3 linked regions of the Phyllobacterium zundukense genome follow. The protein of the gene in region 1 interacts with the protein of each later gene in a pairwise test. Links are inferred from orthologs where the notes say so. Each region holds a gene or a part of one and is shown in the gene's direction. Other genes may lie near its edges. The genes, in order: BLM14_RS19645, BLM14_RS08575 and BLM14_RS16960.

Region 1 (7,267 bases):
CAAGCGTTGGGAACGCGCGAAACAGGAGATGCCGATCATGTCTGACGCCATGAAAGAGCTTTTGTCCATACTCGACCTTGAGACGCTTGAACACAACCTGTTTCGAGGTCGCAGCCCGCAGGTCGGCTGGCAGCGCGTCTTCGGCGGGCAGGTGATCGGCCAGGCGCTGGTGGCGGCGCAGCGCACCGTCGATCCACTCCGGCATGTGCATTCGCTCCACGGCTATTTCATGCGTGCCGGCGACCCGAAAGTGCCGATCATCTATGAGGTGGATCGCATCCGCGATGGCTCCAGCTTTACCACACGGCGCGTCGTCGGCATCCAGCACGGCCATGCGATTTTTTCGCTCGAAGCCTCGTTCCAGATCGAGGAGGCGGGGCTCGAGCACCAGAAGCCGCGGCCGCTCGACCTCACTCCGCCGGAACAGCTGATCAGCGACAAGGATCTGAAGGAACAGTATCTGCAGAATGCTCCGGCCAATATTCGCCGTTACTGGGAGCAGGACCGGCCGATCGAGCTGAAGCCGCTGTCGCTCACCCATTATTTCTCCCGCGAGAAGCTGCCGCCGGAGCAGAATGTCTGGATCAGGGCCACCGGTCCAGTGCCGGAGGATCGCGCCGTGCAGGCCGCCGTCCTTGCCTATCTCTCGGATATGACCTTGCTCGACACCTCGCTCTATGCTCACGGCCGGTCGATCTTCGACCGTGATCTGCAGGTGGCTAGCCTCGACCATGCCATGTGGTTTCACCGGCCCTGCCGTTTCGATGACTGGCTGCTTTATACGGCAGACAGTCCGAGTACATCCGGTGCGCGTGGGTTCAACCGTGGTGCAATCTATAGCCGTGACGGTACATTGATTGCATCGACCGCGCAGGAAGGCCTAATTCGTGTGCATCCTGTGGAATGAACCTTAACCATTTGTTCACAATTGCCTACTTTTTAGGCATGTTGCTGAAAAATGCGTAATCATGCTGCATGCGGTTAAAAATATCTAATTATAATCAATAGCTTAGCATTCAGTTTCGAGTCTGGCACGGAACTTGAATACTCCTGACCAGTCACCAACGGCCACAGTCGGCTTGAGGCGATGGGTACAACGCGGGTTGCTGCCCTTCAGGTAATTCCACCTGAGGGGTGCCGCGCAAGCGCAGGGGTATAGTCAATGAAAATTGTGATGGCCATCATCAAGCCGTTCAAGCTGGACGAAGTGCGTGAAGCACTCACCGCTGTCGGCATCCAGGGCCTGACCGTCACCGAGGTGAAGGGTTATGGCCGCCAGAAGGGGCACACCGAGATTTATCGCGGCGCCGAATATGCGGTGAGCTTTCTTCCCAAACTGAAAGTGGAAGTAGCTGTCGCGTCCGAGCTCGTCGACACCGCCGTTGAAGCCATCACGACAGCCGCCAAGACCGGCCAGATCGGTGACGGAAAGATTTTCGTTCTCAGCATCGAGCAGGCCGTCCGTATCCGTACGGGCGAGACCGACACCGACGCGCTGTAAGTTATTTGGGGTCTAAGGAGATAATAATGAAAATTCCAACCAGTCTGACATCCGCGGCGCGCAGCACCCTTCTGGGTTCGCTGGCGTTGACCGCATTCGGTTCACTGGCTGCGTTCGCTCAGGAAGCCGCACCAGCTGCAGCCGAAGCCGCCGCCGCGGCGCCAGCCTTCACAGTAGATAAGGGCGACACCACCTGGATGATGCTATCCACGGTGCTTGTGCTGTTGATGACCATCCCGGGCCTCGCCCTGTTTTACGGCGGACTTGTTCGCTCCAAGAACATGCTTTCTGTTCTCATGCAGGTCTTCACCATTACAGCCCTCGTGATGCTGATCTGGGTATTTTATGGATACAGCCTTGCATTCACCCCTGGCAACGCGTTCTTCGGCGGGTTGTCAAAGGCGTTTCTTGCCGGCGTCGACGTAACGACGCTGTCCGAAACCTTCACAAAAGGCGTGGCCATCCCTGAACTGGTCTTCGTTGTCTTCCAGATGACCTTCGCTTGTATCACCCCGGCACTTATCATCGGAGCGTTCGCCGAGCGCGTTAAGTTCTCCGCAGTTGTTCTGTTTGTCATTCTGTGGGTTACGTTCGTCTATTTCCCGATCGCCCATATGGTCTGGTTCTGGGGCGGTCCAAGCGCATACTCGGATCCGTCGGGCCTGATCTTCAGCTTCGGCGCAATCGATTTCGCAGGTGGCACAGTCGTTCACATCAATGCCGGTATCGCCGGTCTTGTTGGCGCACTGATGGTCGGAAAGCGTGTCGGCTACAAGAAAGACATCATGGCGCCACACTCCATGACAATGACCATGATCGGCGCATCGTTGCTGTGGGTCGGCTGGTTTGGTTTTAACGCAGGTTCGAACCTCGAAGCAAATGCCTATGCAGTACTCGCCATGGTCAATACCTTCTTGGCGACCGCTGCCGCCACGGTGGTCTGGATCCTGCTTGAATCCTTCCTGCGCGGCAAAGCATCCATGCTTGGTGCTGCCTCGGGTGCAGTCGCTGGTCTGGTTGCCGTCACGCCGGCTGCCGGGTTTGCTGGCCCGATGGGCGCCATTGTACTCGGCGCGGTCGTGACCTTCGTCTGCTACTTCTTTGTCGCGGTTGTGAAGAACAAGTTCGACTATGATGACAGCCTCGACGTTTTCGGCATTCACTGCGTTGGCGGCATCATCGGTGCTCTCGGCACAGGTATCCTCGTCAATCCGGCACTGGGTGGCGCTGGCATCGTCGACTACTCGACGGCCGACTTCGCGGCCGGTTACGCAGGAACTGCAACCCAGCTTTGGGCGCAGTTCAAGGGCGTGGCGGTTACGCTTCTGTGGTCCGGCATCGGCAGCGCGATCCTTTACAAGATCGTCGACCTGATCGTCGGGCTGCGTGCGACCCCCGAATCCGAGCGTGAAGGTCTGGATCTCACCTCGCACGGTGAAGCTGCCTACCACGCCTCATAAACTGTACGTGATGACAATGACGATGGGCCCGGTTTTCCGGGCCCATTTTGTTTTGGGGCGCTGATTACCTCCCACAACGGGAGAGATAATCGGCATCGACTTTTACCGCTTGCTAATTCCTGCCCGACCACCCTCCATGGTTAATGGCCCCTTAACCATCCGCGTCTTAACGTAGGAATCAAATCTGCGGCACCGTCACAGCCGTCAATATGCGTTCACGTGGGACCGGATTTCATGCGTCAAGGATACTCAGCGTCTTATGCCATTGAAGACGAGCGGCACGGGTTGACCGGCATCTTCCGCAGGCAGATTCACATCCTTTGGGGGCTGGCGCTGTTTTGCTTTATTGCCTTTGCCATCGGCAGCCTGGCAACCTGGAATGTCACTGACCCGAGTTTCAGCCATGCCACCTCCAATCCGGTGCGCAATGCGCTCGGATATCCCGGTGCGGTCTTCTCCGATCTTGGTATGCAGTTCTTCGGACTTTCGATGCTTGTCGCGCTTATGCCGGCGCTTTTCTGGGGCGGGCTGTTTTTGACCGGACGGGGTGTGGACCGCATGCCAAGTCGCATGATGGCCTGGTTCGGGGCGTCGCTCATGGCAGCAGCGATGGCCGGTTGTTTTGCGGTTCCTGAGAGCTGGCCGATGCCGATCGGCCTCGGCGGCGTCTTCGGCGATATGGTTTTGAAGATTCCAGCGATCTTTATTGGCACATTTCCCCGCGGCGGCCTTGCGATGATCCTTGTCGCCATTCTGGCCATCCCGACCCTCTGGGTCTTCGCTTTTGCCAGTGGCATTACCTATCGTGACAACGAACCGGCTATGCCCAAAAAATCCACGCGTCATGTGGCGGAAGAAGATGATTATGATGATGAGGAAGACGAGGATGAGGGCGGCGGTCTGCTTGCCCTTGGTGCTCTCACCCATTGGTTCCTGAGCACGAAGGCACTGATCCGTCGCATTTCCGGGCATGGTGCGGGTCTCTACAACGGAGCACGCCGTATCGGTGCCCGCCGTCACGAGGACGATTTTCTCGATGATATCCCGGTTTCGCGCCAGAAAGCAGCATCCACAGGCGCACGCCGGGAACCTGGATTCTATGACGAAGCGCCGCGGATCGAGGCACCATCTATCGACATCGGGAATGACTTCGATGCCCGGTCTGATCGTTTTGATCCGGTCGCGTTCAGCGATGAGGAGGACGACATCGACGATTGGGCACCGCAGGCCGCACCCGCAAGGCCAACCGCGATGCCGAACAAGCCGGTTGCCGCCCGCATAGATACGCCGGCACCAGCGCCAAGGGCTGGAGCGCGCATCCAGCGCGAAGCCCAGGCCTCATTGATTAAATCTGATGCGTTTGAAATGCCGTCGCTGCACTTCCTCAGTGAACCGAAGAATGTCGTCCGCAATCCATCTCTCTCCAAAGAGGCGCTTGAGCAGAATGCGCGGCTTCTGGAAGGCGTGCTCGAAGATTTCGGCGTGCGCGGCGAAATCATCCATGTTCGTCCGGGTCCCGTCGTCACACTTTACGAACTGGAGCCTGCACCCGGCATCAAGTCTTCGCGGGTCATCACGCTCGCCGACGATATTGCCCGCTCGATGAGCGCCATAGCCGCGCGTGTCGCCGTTGTGCCTGGACGCAACGCTATCGGCATCGAACTGCCGAACCAGACGCGCGAGATGGTCTATTTGCGCGAGCTTCTGGCAAGCCGCGACTTCGAGCAGACGAAGACCAAACTGGCTCTTGCCCTTGGCAAGACCATCAATGGCGAAGCGGTTATCGCCGATCTGGCAAAAATGCCGCATCTGCTCGTCGCCGGTACCACCGGTTCGGGTAAGTCCGTTGCCATCAACACCATGATCCTGTCGCTGCTTTACCGGATGACGCCGGAACAGTGCCGTTTGATCATGATCGATCCGAAAATGCTGGAACTGTCGATCTATGACGGCATTCCGCATCTGCTGACCCCGGTCGTCACCGATCCGAAGAAGGCCGTGGTGGCGCTGAAGTGGACGGTCAAGGAGATGGAAGACCGTTACCGCAAGATGTCGAAAGTCGGCGTGCGCAATATCGACGGCTTCAATCAGCGGGTCGAGCAAGCGCACAAGAAGGGCGAGCGCATCGCTCGCACGGTGCAGACCGGTTTCGACCGCGCGACGGGCGAAGCGGTTTACGAGACCGAAGAACTCGACCTGAAACCGATGCCCTATATCGTCGTCATCATCGACGAAATGGCCGACCTGATGATGGTTGCCGGCAAGGACATCGAAGGCGCGGTGCAGCGGCTGGCGCAGATGGCGCGTGCTGCCGGTATCCATGTGATCATGGCGACGCAGCGCCCGTCGGTTGACGTAATCACGGGTACGATCAAGGCAAACTTCCCGACCCGTATCTCGTTCCAGGTCACATCGAAGATCGATTCACGAACCATTCTTGGCGAGCAGGGCGGCGAACAGCTGCTCGGCATGGGCGATATGCTCTACATGGCTGGCGGCGGCCGTATCCAGCGTGTGCATGGACCATTCGTGGGCGATGACGAGGTGGAAAAGATCGTCCAGCATCTGAAACTGCAGGGCGTTCCGGAATATCTCGATTCAATCACCGAAGAGGACGATGAGGATGAGGGCGGCGGTCCTGCCGGAACCTCGAATCTGGAAGATTCCGACGACCCCTACGATCAGGCGGTTGCAGTTGTGCTTCGCGACAAGAAGGCCTCTACCAGCTACATCCAGCGCCGGCTTGGCATCGGTTATAACCGCGCCGCCTCCATCATCGAGCGCATGGAGCAGGAGGGACTCGTCGGCCCTGCCAATCATGCGGGCAAGCGCGAAATTCTGGTACCGACAGAGGATGATGAGTTTTGATAACGGTGCCGTAACGTAACGATTTTTCGGTACGTTATGGTATCATCGGAATCCAAGCATTACATAACGTTGAAATAACGCAGTTACGTAACGACTTTGAGGAACAAGAAACGGGGTTCTGCCGTTTCTTAGCCATACTGAAGCCTAACTGGTTGTTTAAACGCTAGACATGACGACAGGAGAAACGACCATGACACAGACAAAAGCACCGGTGCGTACAGTTGGCTCGCTTGCCAGGGCTTCTGCGGTCGCGTCCATGATCGGCATGGGATTACTGCTCGGCGGCACAGCCGCTTTGACAACCCCGGCTTTTGCCCAGGCAGCGCCTGCCGGCGTGAGTGCGGCGCAGGAGATTGCCAACAAATTCTCGAGCGTCAAAACGCTGACTGGCGACTTCGTCCAATTCGGTCCGCGCGGCGAACAGACGGAAGGCACGTTTTATATCGAACGGCCGGGCAAGATCCGGTTCAACTACAACAAGCCATCGCCGATACGTGTCATTTCCGACGGAGATTCGGTGGTGATCAACAATCGCAAGCTCGACACGTGGGATCTCTATCCCCTGTCGAAAACACCGCTGAAATTGCTCCTCAGCGATCAGATCAATCTTTCCGGCGGCAGGGTCAAGTCGGTCAAGCAGGAGTCGGACATGACGACGATCGTGCTTGGTGACAAGTCGGTCTTTGGTAATTCGACGATCACGATGATGTTCGATCCGAAGTCCTATGATCTGCGGCAATGGACGATTACCGATGCTCAGGGCCTCGATACGACGGTGATGATCACCAATGTCCGCACGGGTGTGCGATTTGCTGCGGACATGTTCAAGATCGACTACACCCGCATCGCAATGAAGAAATAACCGTCCGCGCATCTGTGGATGATAGCTCTTTCGGTTTTCATTCTGATGAACTTCGAATAGTCTCGCGGCAACCTCTTACAATCCGCGAGCCCAGCTTCCCATGCCTTTTTCCGTTGCTACCTGGAACATCAATTCGGTGCGCCTGCGCTTGCCGCTGGTTCTGCAATTCCTGGCGGACTACCAGCCGGACGTGCTCTGCCTGCAGGAGACGAAATGTCCGGACGATCTCTTTCCGCGTGAAGCGTTCCACATGGCGGGCTACGAGCATATCGAGATCAGCGGCCAGAAAGGCTATCACGGCGTTGCAACGCTCTCGCGCCGACCCTTGACGGAACCGGCCAGGGTCGGCTTTTGCGATATCGCGGATTGCCGGCATCTGAGTACGGTGGTTGCCACCGGATCGAAGCGCCTGCGCATCCATAATTTCTACGTGCCGGCCGGTGGCGATGAGCCGGACCCGGAGATCAACCCGAAATTCAAGCACAAGCTCGGCTTCCTCGATGAGATGAAGGCCATGAACGCCGTCTGCGGCGATGGGCATGCTTCCCTGCTGGTCGGCGATCTCAATATCGCGCC
Region 2 (7,596 bases), 2.2 Mb from region 1 along the record:
TGGTGACAATGGCTGTTTCTATCAGATTGTGGATATCGCCGTTGATCCCGCCCACCAGGGTAAGGGCTTGGGCAAGATCATCGTTTCGAGCCTCATTGATTTTGTGCAAACCGAGGCGCCTGACAGCGCCTATGTCAGTCTGATCGCAGACGGTCCCGCCAAATATCTCTATGCAAAGTTCGGATTTGAGCCGGTTGCGCCAGAGTCAATCGGCATGGCCTTTCGGGTTCAGCGATCCTAGACCCGCCAGGATCCAATCGAGTGCCTTATTGACGGCGGCTTGCCGTATCGACGCGCGTCCGTGATCGTCAAATATATGGCGTATCGCCATTGGCGGCTTTCCCTTGACGGCCAGCCCAAACCAGACGAGGCCAACCGGCTTCGTGTCCGAGCCACCGCCGGGTCCGGCAATTCCCGTGACTGAGACAGCAATTCCGGCGCGCGAATGGGAGAGGGCGCCTGCAGCCATGGCAAGCGCAACTTCCTCTGATACCGCGCCATGTGCGGCTATCAGTTCGAGCGGGACGCCGAGCATTTCGTGCTTGGCCTCGTTGGAATAAGTGACAAAACCACGATCAACGACATCGGATGAACCGCCAATATCCGTAAGAGAAGCTGCGATCATACCTCCGGTGCAGGACTCGGCAGTTGCAAGCAGAACACCTTTGCGCCGGCAAGCTTCAAGCACCGCTATTGCCTTGGCTTCTGCAATAAGACCGCTCATTCCGGCAATCCTCCGGGATAGATGACGGAAGCTGTGGCAATCGCGGCGATGCCTTCCTTACGGCCAATGAATCCGAGCTTTTCATTGGTAGTGGCCTTAACTGAAATACGATCAGGCGTAATGCCCAGCATCTTCGATAATGCAGCAGTCATCGCTTCACGATGCGGGCCGACTTTCGGCGCTTCGCAGATCAGTGTGATGTCTGCGTTGGCAATCCGGCCGCCGGCCTCTTTGACGATCTTCACCGCATGTTCCACGAATATATGCGAGGCGGCGCCTTTCCACTGCGGATCGGACGGTGGAAAATGTGTGCCTATATCGCCCGCACCGCGCGTCGCCAGCAAGGCATCTGTCAGCGCATGCAACGCCACGTCCGCATCGGAATGTCCGGAAAGCTTGCAATCATGTTCGATGAAGACACCGGCAAGCATCACGCCGTTGCCCGGCTCGAATGCATGCACGTCATAGCCGTTTCCTGTGCGCACATCCGGATAGGCGGAAAGCTTCTGTGACAGACGATCATCGGCCATATCGATATCCTTTGCCCAGGTCAATTTCGTGTTATCGGCCGATCCTTCGACGATCCGCACCGGTAAGCCATGCCATTCGGCAATAGCCGAATCGTCGGTGAAATCGGAGCGACCGGCGGCGAACGCCGCGTCGTGCGCAGTGAGGATCGGCAAATAGGGGAAGGCTTGCGGCGTCTGTGCAGCATAGAGGCCGGCGCGCGGCACTGTCGCGCTGACCATTGCATCATTCCCCGCCGCCTTCAACGTATCCGAGACAGCAAGAACCGGCAGGACGCCAATGTGCGGTGTCAGATTGAAAATGACCCGCTCCAGAAGGTCAGCCGAAATGAAGGGACGCACGCCATCGTGAATCAGCACGTGGTCAGGCATCATGTCCTTGAGCGCCAGAAGTCCGAGGCGGGTTGATTCCTGGCGGGTCGGTCCGCCTGTTACCGAAGTAATGCTAGCGGCAAAGTCTCCGGTGGCTTGGGCAAACAGTGCCTCGTCTTCCTTATGGATGACAACGACGACACGATCGACCAGCGGACAATCGAGGAACGCACGAAGCGTGTGCGCCAAAACGGCCTCTCCGCCAATCTTGCGGTATTGCTTTGGTCCTTCAACGCTTTGGCCCGCGCGCTCTCCGCGCCCAGCCGCCACAATGACGGCGGCTACCCGCATTTTCTTGTCATCAGTCTTAACCGGCACGCTTCTCTCCGTGATGTCGAACTGCGTTACCCTTTGCCAAGCCGAAAGACCAGAGGTTTGAGTCGAAAGGAGGTCGAAATCCGGTCAGGGAACGACGCTCTTTGCCTTGCGAAGAGGCACGATCCTGTCTAAAGGATAGGCTATTGTAAAATTGCATACGAAACAGGCAGACCAAGCGTGATCGAACTGAAGGAACCATTGGAAGTAGGCGGTGTGCTTTTGCGCAACCGCGTATTTCTGGCGCCTATGTCGGGTGTTTCCGACCTGCCATTTCGCCAATTGGCTTGGCAGGCCGGTGCTGGAATGGTCGTCTCCGAAATGGTTGCCAGCGCCGAGCTCTGTACGCGTGAACGCGGAAATCTGTTGCGTCTGAAAGGCGATGGGCTTGGCACGCATGTCGTGCAGATTGCAGGACGTGAAGCCAGGTGGATGGCGGAAGCTGCGCGCATTGCCGAAGGCGAGGGCGCACATATCATCGATATCAACATGGGTTGTCCAGCCAAGAAGGTGACCGGCGGCCTGTCCGGTTCGGCGCTGATGCGCGACCTCGATCATGCCCTGATGCTGATCGAGGCGACGATCGGAGCTGTCAGCGTTCCGGTGACACTGAAAATGCGGCTTGGCTGGGATGATGACACAATCAACGCGCCTGAACTTGCTGCCCGGGCAGAGCAGGCAGGTGTGCAGATGGTCACGGTTCACGGCCGGACCCGCTGCCAGTTCTACGAAGGCAAGGCCGATTGGAACGCCATTCGGGCTGTCAAGAATGTGGTCTCGATTCCACTTGTCGCCAATGGCGATGTGTTGAACCGGCAGGATGCGGTTTCGATTCTCGAAGCGTCGGGCGCCGATGCCTTGATGGTCGGGCGTGGCTCCTACGGTCAGCCCTGGTTGCCGGGAACTATCGTCGACGGAGTCGGGCAGGATGCCAGTGACATGATCGCCGACTATGCGGTCGCGCACTACGAAGCCATGCTTGTGCATTATGGCGAGCCCACCGGCATTCGTCATGCCCGCAAGCACCTCGGCTGGTATCTGGAAATGCATGGTGTCGGTATCAGTCCTGCCGAGCGGGGTTCGATCATGACGGAAACGAATCCGCGTCAGGTGGCAAGGCGTCTCCACGCTGCGCTGTCTCGACCGAATGCCGATGAAATGAAAAAGGTAGCGTAATGACAGCGTCAGACAAATTCGTGCTGGAAGACCGGTTGGCAGGCATCGTCCTGAACTCCATCCGACATCCGGTGATCATGCTCGATGACGCAGGTTATATTTCCTACGCCAATGCCGACGCCGAAGCGTTTTTCCGGTCCAGTGCCAGCATTTTGAGCCGCAACACGCTCGATATGCTCCTGCCGTTCGGCAGCCCGCTGCTCGCACTTGTCAAACAGGTGCGTGAAAGCCCGTCTCCAGTAAACGAGTACCGTGTCGACGTCTCGTCGCCGCGACTTGGTCAGGACCGTATTGTCGATCTCTACGTGACGCCGGTAAGCGAGTCACCCGGTTCGATCGTTATCCTGTTCAAGGAACGGTCCATGGCCGAAAAGCTCGACCGCCAAATGACGCATCGTGGTGCGGCACGTTCCGTGACTGGTCTTGCATCCATGCTGGCTCATGAGATCAAGAACCCGCTGTCCGGCATTCGCGGCGCTGCACAATTGCTTGAGACCGGCCTGAACGACGATGACCGCGCCCTGACACGGCTGATCACCGATGAGACTGACCGGATCGTGTCGCTCGTCGATCGAATGGAAGTTTTCTCGGACGAACGCCCCATTGAGCGCGAAGCAGTAAATATCCACGTGGTCCTCGATCACGTCAAAGCCATCGCCAAGAATGGCTTTGCCAGCCATATCAAATTCCATGAGGATTACGATCCGTCTCTACCCTATGTCTTCGCCAATCGCGATCAACTTGTTCAGATTTTCCTCAATCTCGTGAAGAACGCGGCCGAGTCGATCGGCGCGAATGAATCGGGCGAAATCACGCTCTCGACAGCATTCCGGCCAGGCATCCGCCTTTCGGTTCCGGGTATGCGCAATCGCGTCTCTCTGCCGCTTGAGTTTACGGTCCAGGATACGGGCGCTGGCGTATCGCCCGATATCATGCCCCACCTGTTCGATCCCTTCGTGACGACAAAGCCCAATGGTTCAGGGCTTGGTCTTGCGCTCGTTGCCAAAATTGTCGGTGACCATGGCGGCGTCATCGAATGCGATTCCGTGCCGCGGAAGACGACGTTCAGAATTCTCATGCCTGCCTGGCAGAGCGGTCCGCTTGATGACGACCATGCGGACGAAAATCCATACTCCAAGAAAGCGGGATCCTGATCATGAGTTTGGGCAGCATTCTCGTCGCGGATGACGACGCGGCAATCAGAACAGTTCTCAATCAGGCGCTTTCCCGTGCTGGCTATGACGTCCGGATCACTTCCAATGCAGCCACTTTGTGGCGCTGGATATCGGCGGGCGATGGCGATCTGGTAATCACCGATGTGGTGATGCCTGACGAAAATGCCTTCGATCTTTTGCCACGCATCAAGAAATCACGCCCCGACCTTCCTGTCATCGTCATGAGTGCGCAGAACACCTTCATGACCGCCATCCGCGCGTCGGAAGCAGGCGCCTATGAATATTTGCCCAAGCCGTTCGACCTGACAGAACTCGTCAGCATCGTTGGCCGTGCACTGTCGGAGCCCAAGAAAAAGCCCGAAAAGTGGGCTGCCGACGAACAACCGGACACGATGCCGCTCGTGGGGCGTTCACCCGCAATGCAGGACATCTATCGTGTTCTTGCCCGCATGATGCAGACAGACCTGACGGTCATGATCTCCGGTGAATCCGGTACAGGCAAGGAACTCGTCGCACGGGCGCTGCATGAATATGGACGGCGGCGCAAGGGACCGTTCGTCGCCATCAACATGGCCGCAATCCCACGCGATCTGATCGAATCCGAGCTGTTTGGCCACGAGCGCGGCGCCTTCACCGGCGCCCAGAACCGGTCGAGCGGTCGCTTTGAACAGGCAGACGGCGGTACGCTGTTCCTCGATGAGATCGGCGACATGCCGATGGAGGCGCAGACCCGGCTCCTGCGCGTGCTGCAGCAGGGCGAATACATGACCGTTGGCGGCCGTACGCCGATCAAGACCGACGTGCGCATCGTCGCCGCGACCAACAAGGATCTGCGTACCCTGATCAATCAGGGGCTGTTTCGCGAAGATCTCTATTACCGCCTCAATGTGGTGCCGCTGCGTTTGCCGCCATTGCGCGAGCGCGGCGAGGATATCCCTGATCTCGTCCGGCACTTCTTCAAGATGGCGGCGAAGGATGGACTGCCTGAAAAGCGCATCACGGCCGACGGCCTTGATCTCATGCGGCGCTATCCATGGGCCGGCAATGTGCGCGAGCTTGAAAATCTCGTCCGGCGCCTGGCCGCGCTTTATCCGCAGGAGGAGATCAACGCGGAAGTCATCGAAGCCGAACTGAAAGCCGATCTGCGGCCAAGCGAGCCCTCCTCGAATGCTATGGCGAACGAAGATATCACCATTGCCCAAGCTGTCGAACTCAACATGCAGCGCTACTTCCTGTCTTATGGGGACGACCTGCCACCGGCGGGCCTTTATCAGCGCGTACTTGAGGATGTTGAGTATCCTTTGATACTTTCCTGTCTCACGGCTACGCACGGAAATCAGATCAAGGCGGCTGAATTGCTCGGGCTCAACCGCAATACACTGCGTAAGAAAATTCGCGAACTGGGTGTCAATATCTACAAAAACACCAAGAGCGACCGATAGCGCGGTTCTCGTCGATCCATTAGGGAATTGTTAAGCAACGTCTGTCGCCTTGGCGTTCTTGTTCAATATCCATAAATGATAAAATTGTAACGAGTGGAATATCGGCTTCTTAAGAGGAGTATGCGCAGAGTAATCATCAGAAATCCCGTGAATTATAGGCAAACGGCAGGGTGTCGTATTGCGGTCAGATCATACGGAGGTGAATGGTGTTTAGTTTTGCGGAACGTTTAGTATTGTTTAACCAATACGAAATCTTGAAGAAGCTTGATCCAGAGAAGTCCAGTCTCTACGAACGTCACCAGGAAGTCGTGGAAAAGGGGTTGGAAAGCCTCTACGAAGACCTTGGAATTTCCAACACTACCGTGAGCGAGGAGGCGGCTCAGGAAGTCGCCGACATTCTTCTGCTGTTCCGGGCAATCAAGGCTTCCAGCAATGGTATAAGCAACAACATTGCTGACAAGACGAAATTCGTCGGCTTTGGACCAACTCAATCAAGCGGGCATTTTTCCTATGCTGATTTTCTGAGCAAGATACTTAAATTTCCGCAGGAAATCTCAAAGAGCGCAGACAATCGACCGGAGCTTCAGCTGGAAAGATATCGCACGATGCTGAAGCGGTGGGACGAAATCGGAAGAAAGCGCGAGCTGTCTGCTGATCAGATCGAACATCTGGTCGCCTAGCTTCTCCGTAACATTGCATCATTGACCGTGGCTGCACTTACCGCGCCACGGTCACAATATTGATGAAAATCAGCCCAGCTTGCCGAGGTAATCGAGTTTACCGACCTGAACGCCATTGTGTCGCAGGATATTTTGAGCTGTCGTGGCGTGGAAGTAGAAGTTCGGCAGGGCGAATTTCAAAATGTATTCCGCACCACTCAATGTGACTTTCAGACCGCCGGAGCTCAACGTGACCTCCTTGTCGTCACTGCCATTGAGTGCCGACGGATCCACACTTTCCAGAAATGCGACGGTCTTGGCAATGCGCTCGCGCAGTTCGGAAAAGCTGGCCTCCTCATCGGGAAATTTCGGCACTTCGATCGTTGTAAGGCGGCCGATCGTAGCCTTCGACGTATCGCTCGCACGCTGGATCTGACCTGAAAATGGCAGCATATCCGGCGCAAGGCGCGCATTGAAGAGCACTGCGGGATTGATTTTCTTCTCCGCTCCGAATGCCTCTGCCTTGTCTACCAACGATGAAAGAACCGAGAAGCCGCGAACAAATGCCGGGACTGATATTTTGTGCATGGAGAGGGACATGGTTGTGCTCCTTAAAGCATTGGCGGATTTGCAAAGTTCGTGGTCCGAATGAGGCAGATCAGGAATGATATTCCAACATTCATCAGCGCTACTCGCAAATACGCCGCCGCCACGCTTTTTCAAGGGCAGCGTGTTCGGTTCATCGGATATTTGTCTGAACTGACTAGTGAGTTTGGCGTTTTGTGGTTGGGACTTTTCAGCAAGCCTGGCGTGTCGGCCCATTATTCAGATCATTCGAATTTGGGGCTCATGCAAGACTGTCAGGTTGCTGTCTGCGTGCACAATGCGGTTGCGCCCCTGGCTTTTGGCGGCATAAAGACATTTGTCCGCTGCAATCAGCGCTGCTTCCAGTGATTGCCCCGGTTCGTGGATCGATATCCCGACACTCACCGTCACGTCGAGATCAGCGATTAGCAGATGTTTCGAAATATCCCGAACGCCGGTAAGAATTTTATGTGACAGCCAATCGGCTTTCCCAAGATCGGCGTTGCTGAGGAAAATAGCGAACTCCTCGCCGCCAAACCGAGCGGCGAAATCCCACTCGCCGATAGTGAAACGAATAAGGCTGCCTATTTCCTGGAGTACACTGTCTCCAACCGCGTGTCC
Region 3 (8,005 bases), 540 kb from region 1 along the record:
ACCGGTCCTATGGTGTGCAGGTCGCCCGCCTCGCCGGGTTACCCGAGGCAGTGGTCAACCGTGCCCGCGACGTTCTGCACCAGCTCGAAGCGGGGGAGACTTCCGGCAAGGCGGACAAGCTGATCGACGATCTTCCGCTATTCTCGGTCGAGGTGAAACGTCAGCCGCCAAAGCCAGTTCAAGGCAAAGATAGCGCTCTGTTTTCCGCCCTTTCCATGGTCAATCCGGACGAGATGACGCCGCGCGAAGCGCTGGATACGCTCTACCGATTGAAAGGCCTGGCCACAAACCCGACATCTTGAATGCCACGAGAAACGCTCACTTCAAATGTAATCGTTTCGTTTGAAGTAAATTCGCGCTATAGCGTGCGGCCATCATTCGTAAAGTCGTGTTCATGAGCGCCTCAGACCTGAAACTGGAACAGATACTCAACCCGGCCAAACTTCATCGTCAGTTTGAAGATCTGGTCAAATCCGCGAAGAAACAAGGCGCAGCTTCCGTCGATCGCAACAGTGTATTGCAGTTGGTGAAAGAAACGCTGAGCGCGGGCCGCAAGACTGCGGAAGAAATGCTGATGAAGGACGCAGGTGGTACACTCTGCTCTATCCGGCTTTCCTGGCTTATGGACCAGGTTATTTCGGCCCTCTACGACTTCGCCATCACCCACGTCTACCCCGCGGTAAATCCCTCCACAGCGGAACGCATGACTATTATCGCCGTTGGCGGATACGGGCGTGGTGGCTTGGCACCTGGATCGGATATCGATCTGTTGTTTCTGCTGCCTTACAAGCAGACACCCTGGGGCGAACAGGTCGTCGAGTATATTCTCTACATGCTTTGGGATGCGGGGCTCAAAGTCGGTCACGCCACGCGAAACCTTGACGAGTCCATCCGCCTTTCGCTGTCCGATATGACCATCCGGACCACGATCCTTGAAGCACGGTATCTTTGCGGTAATGAAGAGCTCTTCACCAGACTGGTGCAACGCTTCGACGAGGAAGTCGTCAAGGGAACCGGCCCACAGTTCATCGAGGCCAAGCTCGCCGAACGCGATGCACGCAACCGCAAGGCGGGCGCAACACGCTATCTGGTTGAACCCAATGTCAAGGAAGGCAAGGGCGGCCAGCGCGATCTGCATACGCTGTTCTGGATCGCCAAATATTATTACCGCGTAAAGACGAGCGACGAGCTGGTAACACTTGGCGTCCTATCCCCTGCTGAACACAAGATTTTCCGTAAGGCGGAAGATCTTCTATGGGCAGTGCGCTGCCACATGCATTTCCTGACCGGCAAGGCCGAGGAGCGACTTTCTTTCGATATCCAGAGCGAGATTGCCCGGCGGCTCGGCTACACAGCGCATCCCGGCCAGCGCGATGTCGAGCGATTCATGAAGCACTACTTCCTCGTCGCCAAGGAAGTCGGGGACCTCACCCGCATCATCTGCGCGGCGCTGGAAGAGGAACAGGCCAAGCATGTTCCGGGCTTCAACCGGATTTTTCTTACCTTCTCACGGCGCAAGCGCAAACTTGCTGGCACAAGCGACTTCGTTGTCGACAATCACCGCATCACCATCGCCAATGACGGTGTTTTCCATAAGGATCCCGTCAATCTGATCCGCCTGTTTCATCTGGCCGACGAGCACGGGCTGGAATTTCACCCGGATGCCATGCAACTGGTGACGCGATCACTTTCATTGATCAAGACCGACTTGCGGGAAAATCCCGAGGCAAACCGGCTCTTCCTTGAAATCCTCACCTCGGAGCGCAATCCCGAACTCATCCTGCGACGCATGAACGAATCCGGCGTTCTCGGCAAGTTCATTCCCGACTTCGGCAAGGTCGTCGCGATGATGCAGTTCAATATGTATCATCACTATACTGTCGATGAGCATCTGTTGCGTTGTATCGCGGTGATGTCGGAAATCGATCACGGCGATCTCGGGCAGGAACACCCCCTCGCCAACCAGATCATGCCCGGCCTGAAGAAGGACCGTAAACTCCTCTACGTGGCCTTGCTGCTGCATGATATAGCCAAGGGCCGTCCGGAAGATCATTCCATCGTTGGTGCCCGCATCGCGAGGCGCGTTGGCCCGCGCCTTGGCCTGTCGAAAACCGATACGGAAACCGTTGCCTGGCTCGTCGAACAGCATTTGACTATGAGTATGGTGGCACAGTCGCGTGATCTCAACGACCGCAAGACGATCGAGGATTTCGCCGAGATCGTGCAGACCCTCGACCGGATGAAGCTGCTGCTGGTTCTCACGATTTGCGACATCAAGGCCGTTGGACCGGGCGTGTGGAATGGCTGGAAGGGCCAGTTGTTGCGCAATCTCTTCTATGAGACGGAATTGATGCTGACCGGTGGCTTTTCGGAAGTCTCGCGCAAGGAGCGCACCGACCATGCTCGCGCGCAACTCGACCATGCGCTCTCGTCCTGGCCTCAGGTCGAGCGCCAATCCTATCTGGCACTGCATTATCAAAACTACCTTTTGACTGTCAGCCTCGATGACCAGATTCGCCACGCCAACTTCGTACGCGAGTCCGACTCAAGCGAAAAAACCCTTGCAACCATGGTCAAAACTCATGATTTCGAGGGCGTAACGGAAATTACCGTTCTATCGCCCGATCATCCGCGTCTGCTTTCCATCATCGCTGGCGCCTGTGCTGCAGCCGGTGCGAATATTGTCGATGCGCAGATATTCACGACCAGTGATGGACGCGCGCTCGATACGATCCTCATCAGTCGCGAATTTCCGACGGATGATGACGAACGGCGCCGTGCAATGCGGGTTGGCCGCCTGATCGAGGACGTACTGTCCGGGAAGTCTTACCTACCGGAAATGCTGGCCGCCCGTACCAAACCGAAACGCGCCGTCAAGGCGTTCCGGATCACACCGCGCGTCGAAATCAACAATACGCTTTCGAACAAATTCACCGTCATCGAAGTGGAGGGGCTGGACCGCCCCGGCCTCCTTTCGGAAATTACCGGTGTGATTTCCGATCTATCGCTTGATATCGCCTCGGCGCATGTCACGACCTTCGGTGAAAAGGTCATCGACGTGTTCTACGTCACCGACCTCGTCGGCCATCAGATCACCAACGCGACAAGACAGAACCGCATCCGCAAGAAACTGCTCGCTATCTTTGGTGAAGGCGACATCACAACCGCGCAGCCACAACGGCAAAATATCCTCATGTCGGCAGAGTAGAATGAGTCTGGTCAAGAAATTCGCGACTGTAGCGTCCGGCACGCTGATGAGCCGCGTCTTCGGCTTCACCCGAGAGATGCTGATGGCCAGCGCACTGGGTACAGGTCCGGTAGCAGATGCTTTCAATGCGGCTTTCCGCTTTCCCAACACCTTCCGGCGGCTCTTTGCGGAAGGGGCATTCAACGCAGCCTTTGTACCCTTGTTTGCGAAGGAAATCGAAGCCAATGGTCTCGAGGGTGCACGGCGCTTTTCCGAAGAGGTCTTTGGTGTCCTCTTTACAGTGCTCCTCAGCCTGACGATCCTGATGGAACTGTCGATGCCGCTGATCGTGCGCTTCGTCATCGCACCCGGTTTCGTCGAGGATGCGATGAAGTTCGACAATACTGTGTCGATGGCCATCATCATGTTCCCTTATCTCGCCTGCATGTCGCTTGCAGCGATGATGAGCGGGATGCTGAATTCCCTGCACCGCTATTTCGCTGCGGCGATTGCGCCGGTCTTTCTGAACGTGATCCTGATTGGCGTGCTGGGCTATGCCTGGCTGAAGGGCCAGGATGGAAGGCAAGTGGGCTATGCTCTGTCCTGGGGTGTAATGGTCTCGGGTGTGGTTCAGCTTGCTATTGTCTGGTTCGCGGTACGCAATGCCGGCATCTCCATCGGGTTCCGGTTGCCGCACCTGACCGCCAATGTCAAACGTCTGCTGGTGCTTGCCCTGCCGGCCGCCGTCACCGGTGGCATCACCCAGATCAATCTGCTCATCAATACGAATATTGCCTCGGCCAAGTCGGGTGCCATCTCGTCCCTCGCCTATGCCGACCGGATCTATCAGCTGCCTCTCGGTGTGGTCGGCATCGCGGTCGCAACCGTTCTCCTGCCAGAATTAGCCCGTGCCTTGCGCTCCGGTAATCTGAAGGAGGCGGGCAGCCTGCAGAACCGATCGGTGGAGTTCACCTTGTTCCTGACGCTACCCGCTGCGGCTGCGTTGCTGGTCATGTCGGAGCCCATCGTTCGCATGCTCTACGAACGCGGTAATTTCTCTACCGCGTCGACACACACCGTCGGCAATATTCTTGCGATTTACGGGCTTGGCCTTCCGGCTTTCGTGTTGATCAAGGCGTTTCTGCCCGGCTTCTTCGCGCGCGAGGATACGCGCACGCCGATGATCTTCGCCGCTATTGCAGTGGTTGTGAATGTTACTTTAGCCCTCACCCTATTCCCGATCCTGGCGGAGACGGGTATTGCAACCGCCGAAGTCGTCGCCGGATGGACCAACGCGCTTTTGCTTTTCGCAACGCTTGTTTGGCGTGGCCATTGGGGCCGCGACATCCCGCTTCTTACACGTATTCCGCGTCTGTTCGTTTCCGCCGGCCTCATGGGGCTTGCGCTCTATTACGCAATTGTGTGGATGGGTCCCGCACTTGCACCGCATGCGCCGCTGTATACGCAGGCTGTCGCAGTAATGTCGCTGGTCGTCCTGTCTATGATACTCTATTTCGCGCTTGCCTTCGGTACGGGCGGCGCCAGTTTCAGCATGATACGCCGCAATGTGAAACGCAGGGCAAAAACGCCGCCGGAGGATACTGCACCATGAGCCGGCACGTTGGCCTGATCACGGTCGTTGTTCGCGACTATGACGAGGCGCTTGCCTGGTATACGAACGTGCTCGGCTTTTCCCTTGTCATTGATACGCCACTCTCCGATACCAAGCGTTGGGTGGTCATCGCATCCGAAAATAATGGCGCCCGGCTGCTTCTTGCCAAGGCGGATGGATCGGCGCAGGAAGCGAGCATCGGCAACCAGACCGGTGGTCGCGTCGCATTTTTTCTGTATAGCGACGATTTTACGGATGATCACGCCAAGATGGTCCGAGCCGGGGTGCGTTTCCTCGAAGAACCGCGTCACGAAGCGTATGGAAGTGTAGCGGTGTTCGAAGACCTCTATGGCAATAAATGGGATCTGCTGGAACTCAAATAGGGCTTGGCGTCGATAAGGCTTGAATACAGCGCGCCCCTCTGCCAAAACCGCGACTTCATTGCTATCGGCGCCCGCAAGGCCCGATCCCCGAACGATCAAGGACAGTTCATGAGCACGTTTGAACCGCTCGTCTTTTCCGGTGTCCAGCCAACCGGCAATTTGCATCTCGGCAATTACCTGGGTGCAATCCGCCGTTGGGTTGCGCTGCAGGAAAGCAATAATTGCATTTACTGTGTTGTCGACCAGCATGCGATCACTCAGGCTCTTTCCGTCTGGGGTGGCCCTGCGGAACTGATGCGGAACACGCGGGAAGTCACGGCCGCCTTCCTTGCCTCTGGTATCGATGCAAAGAAGCATATTGTCTTCAATCAGAGCCGCGTTCACCAGCATGCCGAACTTGCCTGGATCTTTAATTGCGTTGCCCGCATGGGTTGGTTGAATCGCATGACCCAGTTCAAGGACAAGGCCGGCAAGGACCGTGAAAACGCATCTGTTGGCCTCTTTACCTATCCCAACCTGATGGCTGCCGACATTCTCGCCTACCGTGCCACCCATGTGCCTGTCGGTGAAGACCAGAAGCAGCACCTGGAGTTGACGCGCGACATCGCCCAGAAATTCAATACGGATTTTTCGGACCGCATTGCGGAACTTGGCCTCGGCGTCGAGACGCAATCCGGCGACGAAACGATTGCCAGCTTTTTTCCGCTAACGGAGCCAGTCATCGGCGGTCCCGCCGCACGCGTCATGAGCCTGCGCGACGGCACCAAGAAAATGTCGAAATCCGACCCTTCCGATCTGTCCCGCATTAATCTTATCGATGACGCGGATACGATTTCGAAGAAGATCCGCAAGGCAAAGACCGATTCGGAACCATTGCCATCCGATGTTGAAGGTTTGAAGGAACGCCCGGAAGCGGACAATCTCGTCGGAATCTATGCCGCGCTGATTGATAGCGACAAGGAAAGTGTCATCCGCGATTTCGGCGGACAGCAGTTCTCCGTCTTCAAGCCAGCTCTCGCCGACCTTGCGGTGGAAAAGCTTTCGCCGATCGCTGCGGAGATGCGTCGCATTTCGGCCGATTCCGGCTTTGTCGATTCGATTCTGAAAGATGGCGGCGAACGCGCAAGCGTTCTTGCCGAGAAGACGTTGCGCAATGTCCGTGATATTATGGGCTTTCTGCAGGACTAGGCAGCAGCCGGGGCAGGTCTTGCGAACGATCAGTGCATAGGGCAGGTTGGGCATATGGTATCAAAACGTCTGAGCCGCGAGGCGGGTCACCGCCGCAAATTTCTGGCCGTCATCGACGAGACGCCGGAGTGTGAACGAGCGGTTGCCTATGCCTCACGCCGGGCCAAGACCACTGGCGGCGTGCTTTTGCTGCTGTTCGTCATCGATTCAGCTGATTTTCAGGCGTTTTTGGGCGTCGAACAGATCATGCGTGCTGAAGCCGAGGAGCGGGCCAATTCTACGCTCAGCAAGTTCGCCGCCAGTGTACGCGAAACGATCGGGATCGAGTCGGAACTTGTCGTGCGCGAGGGCGTAACATCCGAACAGATCCAGAAATTGATCGAAGAAGACCAGGACATCGCCATTCTCGTTCTGGCTGCCGGTTCCGGCAAGGAAGGCCCCGGCCCTCTTGTACAGTCACTTGCTGGGCGCGAATCCTTTTCCATTCCGGTGACAGTCGTACCCTATAACCTCTCCGATGAAGATATCGACGCGATTACATGATTGCTTCGCCGAAACGTGATACAATCTTGACTTGAAGAGTTGGGTTTAAAGGCCTATATCCCCCTTTGAATGGTTCTAAACTAGACACGCGAGATCCGCCATGTTTATCCAAACTGAAGCAACGCCTAATCCGGCGACCTTGAAATTCCTGCCTGGAAAGGTGGTGCTTGAGGAAGGAACTGCTGATTTTCGCGACGCGGCAAGTGCCGGTGAAGCTTCACCGCTTGCTGGCAAGATTTTTGCTGTTCCCGGCGTTACCGGCGTGTTTTTCGGTTATGACTTCGTCACAGTTACCAAGACCGAAGGCCCGGAGTGGCAGCATCTGAAACCCGCCATCCTCGGCGCGATCATGGAACATTTCATGTCCGGCGTTCCGGTCATGGCGAATGCATCCCAGGTTGCCGACACCGCACAGCGCGAGACAGATGGCGAGTTTTTCGATAGCGCCGATACCGAAATCGTCGATACGATCAAGGAATTGCTTGAAACCCGGGTACGCCCGGCCGTCGCTCAGGACGGCGGCGACATCACATTCCGCGGCTATGAAAACGGCACTGTTTTCCTGCACATGAAGGGCGCTTGCTCGGGCTGCCCGTCATCCACGGCAACCCTGAAGCACGGGATCCAGAATCTCCTGAAGCATTTCGTTCCGGAAGTTCAGCAGGTCGAATCGATCTGATTTTCCCAGCATCATCCAATAAAAAGGCCGCTAGAAGCGGCCTTTTTATTAAGTTTTAGTTCACGGCGCCGGGTCCCGGTATCGCTCCGGGCGGGCATTTGCCGAGAATGATCATGCCGAGCACTTCATCCTCGTTGACATCGCCGACCTTGGCGGTGCCGACAACCTGACCGTTCTTCATCACCGCCACGCGGTCGGCAAGATGGAAGACGTCATGAATGTCGTGGCTGATGAGGAAGATGCCGATTCCTTCGCTTTTCAGCTGCTTGATCAGTTCGCCAACCTGCGCCGTTTCCTGTGGTCCGAGCGCGGCGGTGGGCTCGTCCATGATCAGGATGCGTGCGTTGAAGAGGATCGCGCGGGCAATGGCTACCGACTGGCGCTGACCGCCGGAGAGTGCCTTGACCGGGTCT

What was found.
Region 2: the proteins of BLM14_RS19645 (region 1) and BLM14_RS08575 interact in binary tests that used the Escherichia coli proteins (3 or more experiments, as listed by UniProt). The link is inferred for Phyllobacterium zundukense from one-to-one orthologs.
Region 3: the proteins of BLM14_RS19645 (region 1) and BLM14_RS16960 interact in binary tests that used the Escherichia coli proteins (3 or more experiments, as listed by UniProt). The link is inferred for Phyllobacterium zundukense from one-to-one orthologs.

Annotation. Positions count from the first base shown.
Region 1 is NZ_CP017940.1:3,927,588-3,934,854, forward strand. The notes cover bases 162-2,831. They hold BLM14_RS19645 (P-II family nitrogen regulator), read left to right. Parts: upstream 162-1,162; coding sequence 1,163-1,501; downstream 1,502-2,831. Other genes in these bases: tesB (acyl-CoA thioesterase II), read left to right, coding at 162-907; BLM14_RS19650 (ammonium transporter), read left to right, coding at 1,528-2,831. Outside these bases: more of tesB, read left to right, coding at 38-161; more of BLM14_RS19650, read left to right, coding at 2,832-2,961; BLM14_RS19655 (DNA translocase FtsK), read left to right, coding at 3,196-5,829; BLM14_RS19660 (outer membrane lipoprotein carrier protein LolA), read left to right, coding at 6,020-6,691; BLM14_RS19665 (exodeoxyribonuclease III), read left to right, coding at 6,792-7,267. UniProt on the Escherichia coli protein: Involved in the regulation of nitrogen metabolism. Regulates the activity of its targets by protein-protein interaction in response to the nitrogen status of the cell.
Region 2 is NZ_CP017940.1:1,730,842-1,738,437, forward strand. What follows is about bases 2,192-5,190. They hold BLM14_RS08575 (two-component system sensor histidine kinase NtrB), read left to right. Parts: upstream 2,192-3,113; coding sequence 3,114-4,268; downstream 4,269-5,190. Other genes in these bases: dusB (tRNA dihydrouridine synthase DusB), read left to right, coding at 2,192-3,114; ntrC (nitrogen regulation protein NR(I)), read left to right, coding at 4,271-5,190. In the rest of the region: BLM14_RS08555 (GNAT family N-acetyltransferase), read left to right, coding at 1-241; BLM14_RS08560 (CinA family protein), read right to left, coding at 206-724; BLM14_RS08565 (bifunctional 2-C-methyl-D-erythritol 4-phosphate cytidylyltransferase/2-C-methyl-D-erythritol 2,4-cyclodiphosphate synthase), read right to left, coding at 721-1,914; more of dusB, read left to right, coding at 2,119-2,191; more of ntrC, read left to right, coding at 5,191-5,731; BLM14_RS08585 (YfbU family protein), read left to right, coding at 5,938-6,411; BLM14_RS08590 (DUF1993 domain-containing protein), read right to left, coding at 6,481-6,990; BLM14_RS08595 (GGDEF domain-containing protein), read right to left, coding at 7,216-7,596.
Region 3 is NZ_CP017940.1:3,384,222-3,392,226, forward strand. The notes cover bases 1-3,408. They hold BLM14_RS16960 ([protein-PII] uridylyltransferase), read left to right. Parts: upstream 1-394; coding sequence 395-3,208; downstream 3,209-3,408. Other genes in these bases: mutS (DNA mismatch repair protein MutS), read left to right, coding at 1-302; murJ (murein biosynthesis integral membrane protein MurJ), read left to right, coding at 3,210-3,408. Also shown: more of murJ, read left to right, coding at 3,409-4,799; BLM14_RS16970 (VOC family protein), read left to right, coding at 4,796-5,182; trpS (tryptophan--tRNA ligase), read left to right, coding at 5,291-6,370; BLM14_RS16980 (universal stress protein), read left to right, coding at 6,425-6,913; BLM14_RS16985 (NifU family protein), read left to right, coding at 7,014-7,592; BLM14_RS16990 (ATP-binding cassette domain-containing protein), read right to left, coding at 7,648-8,005.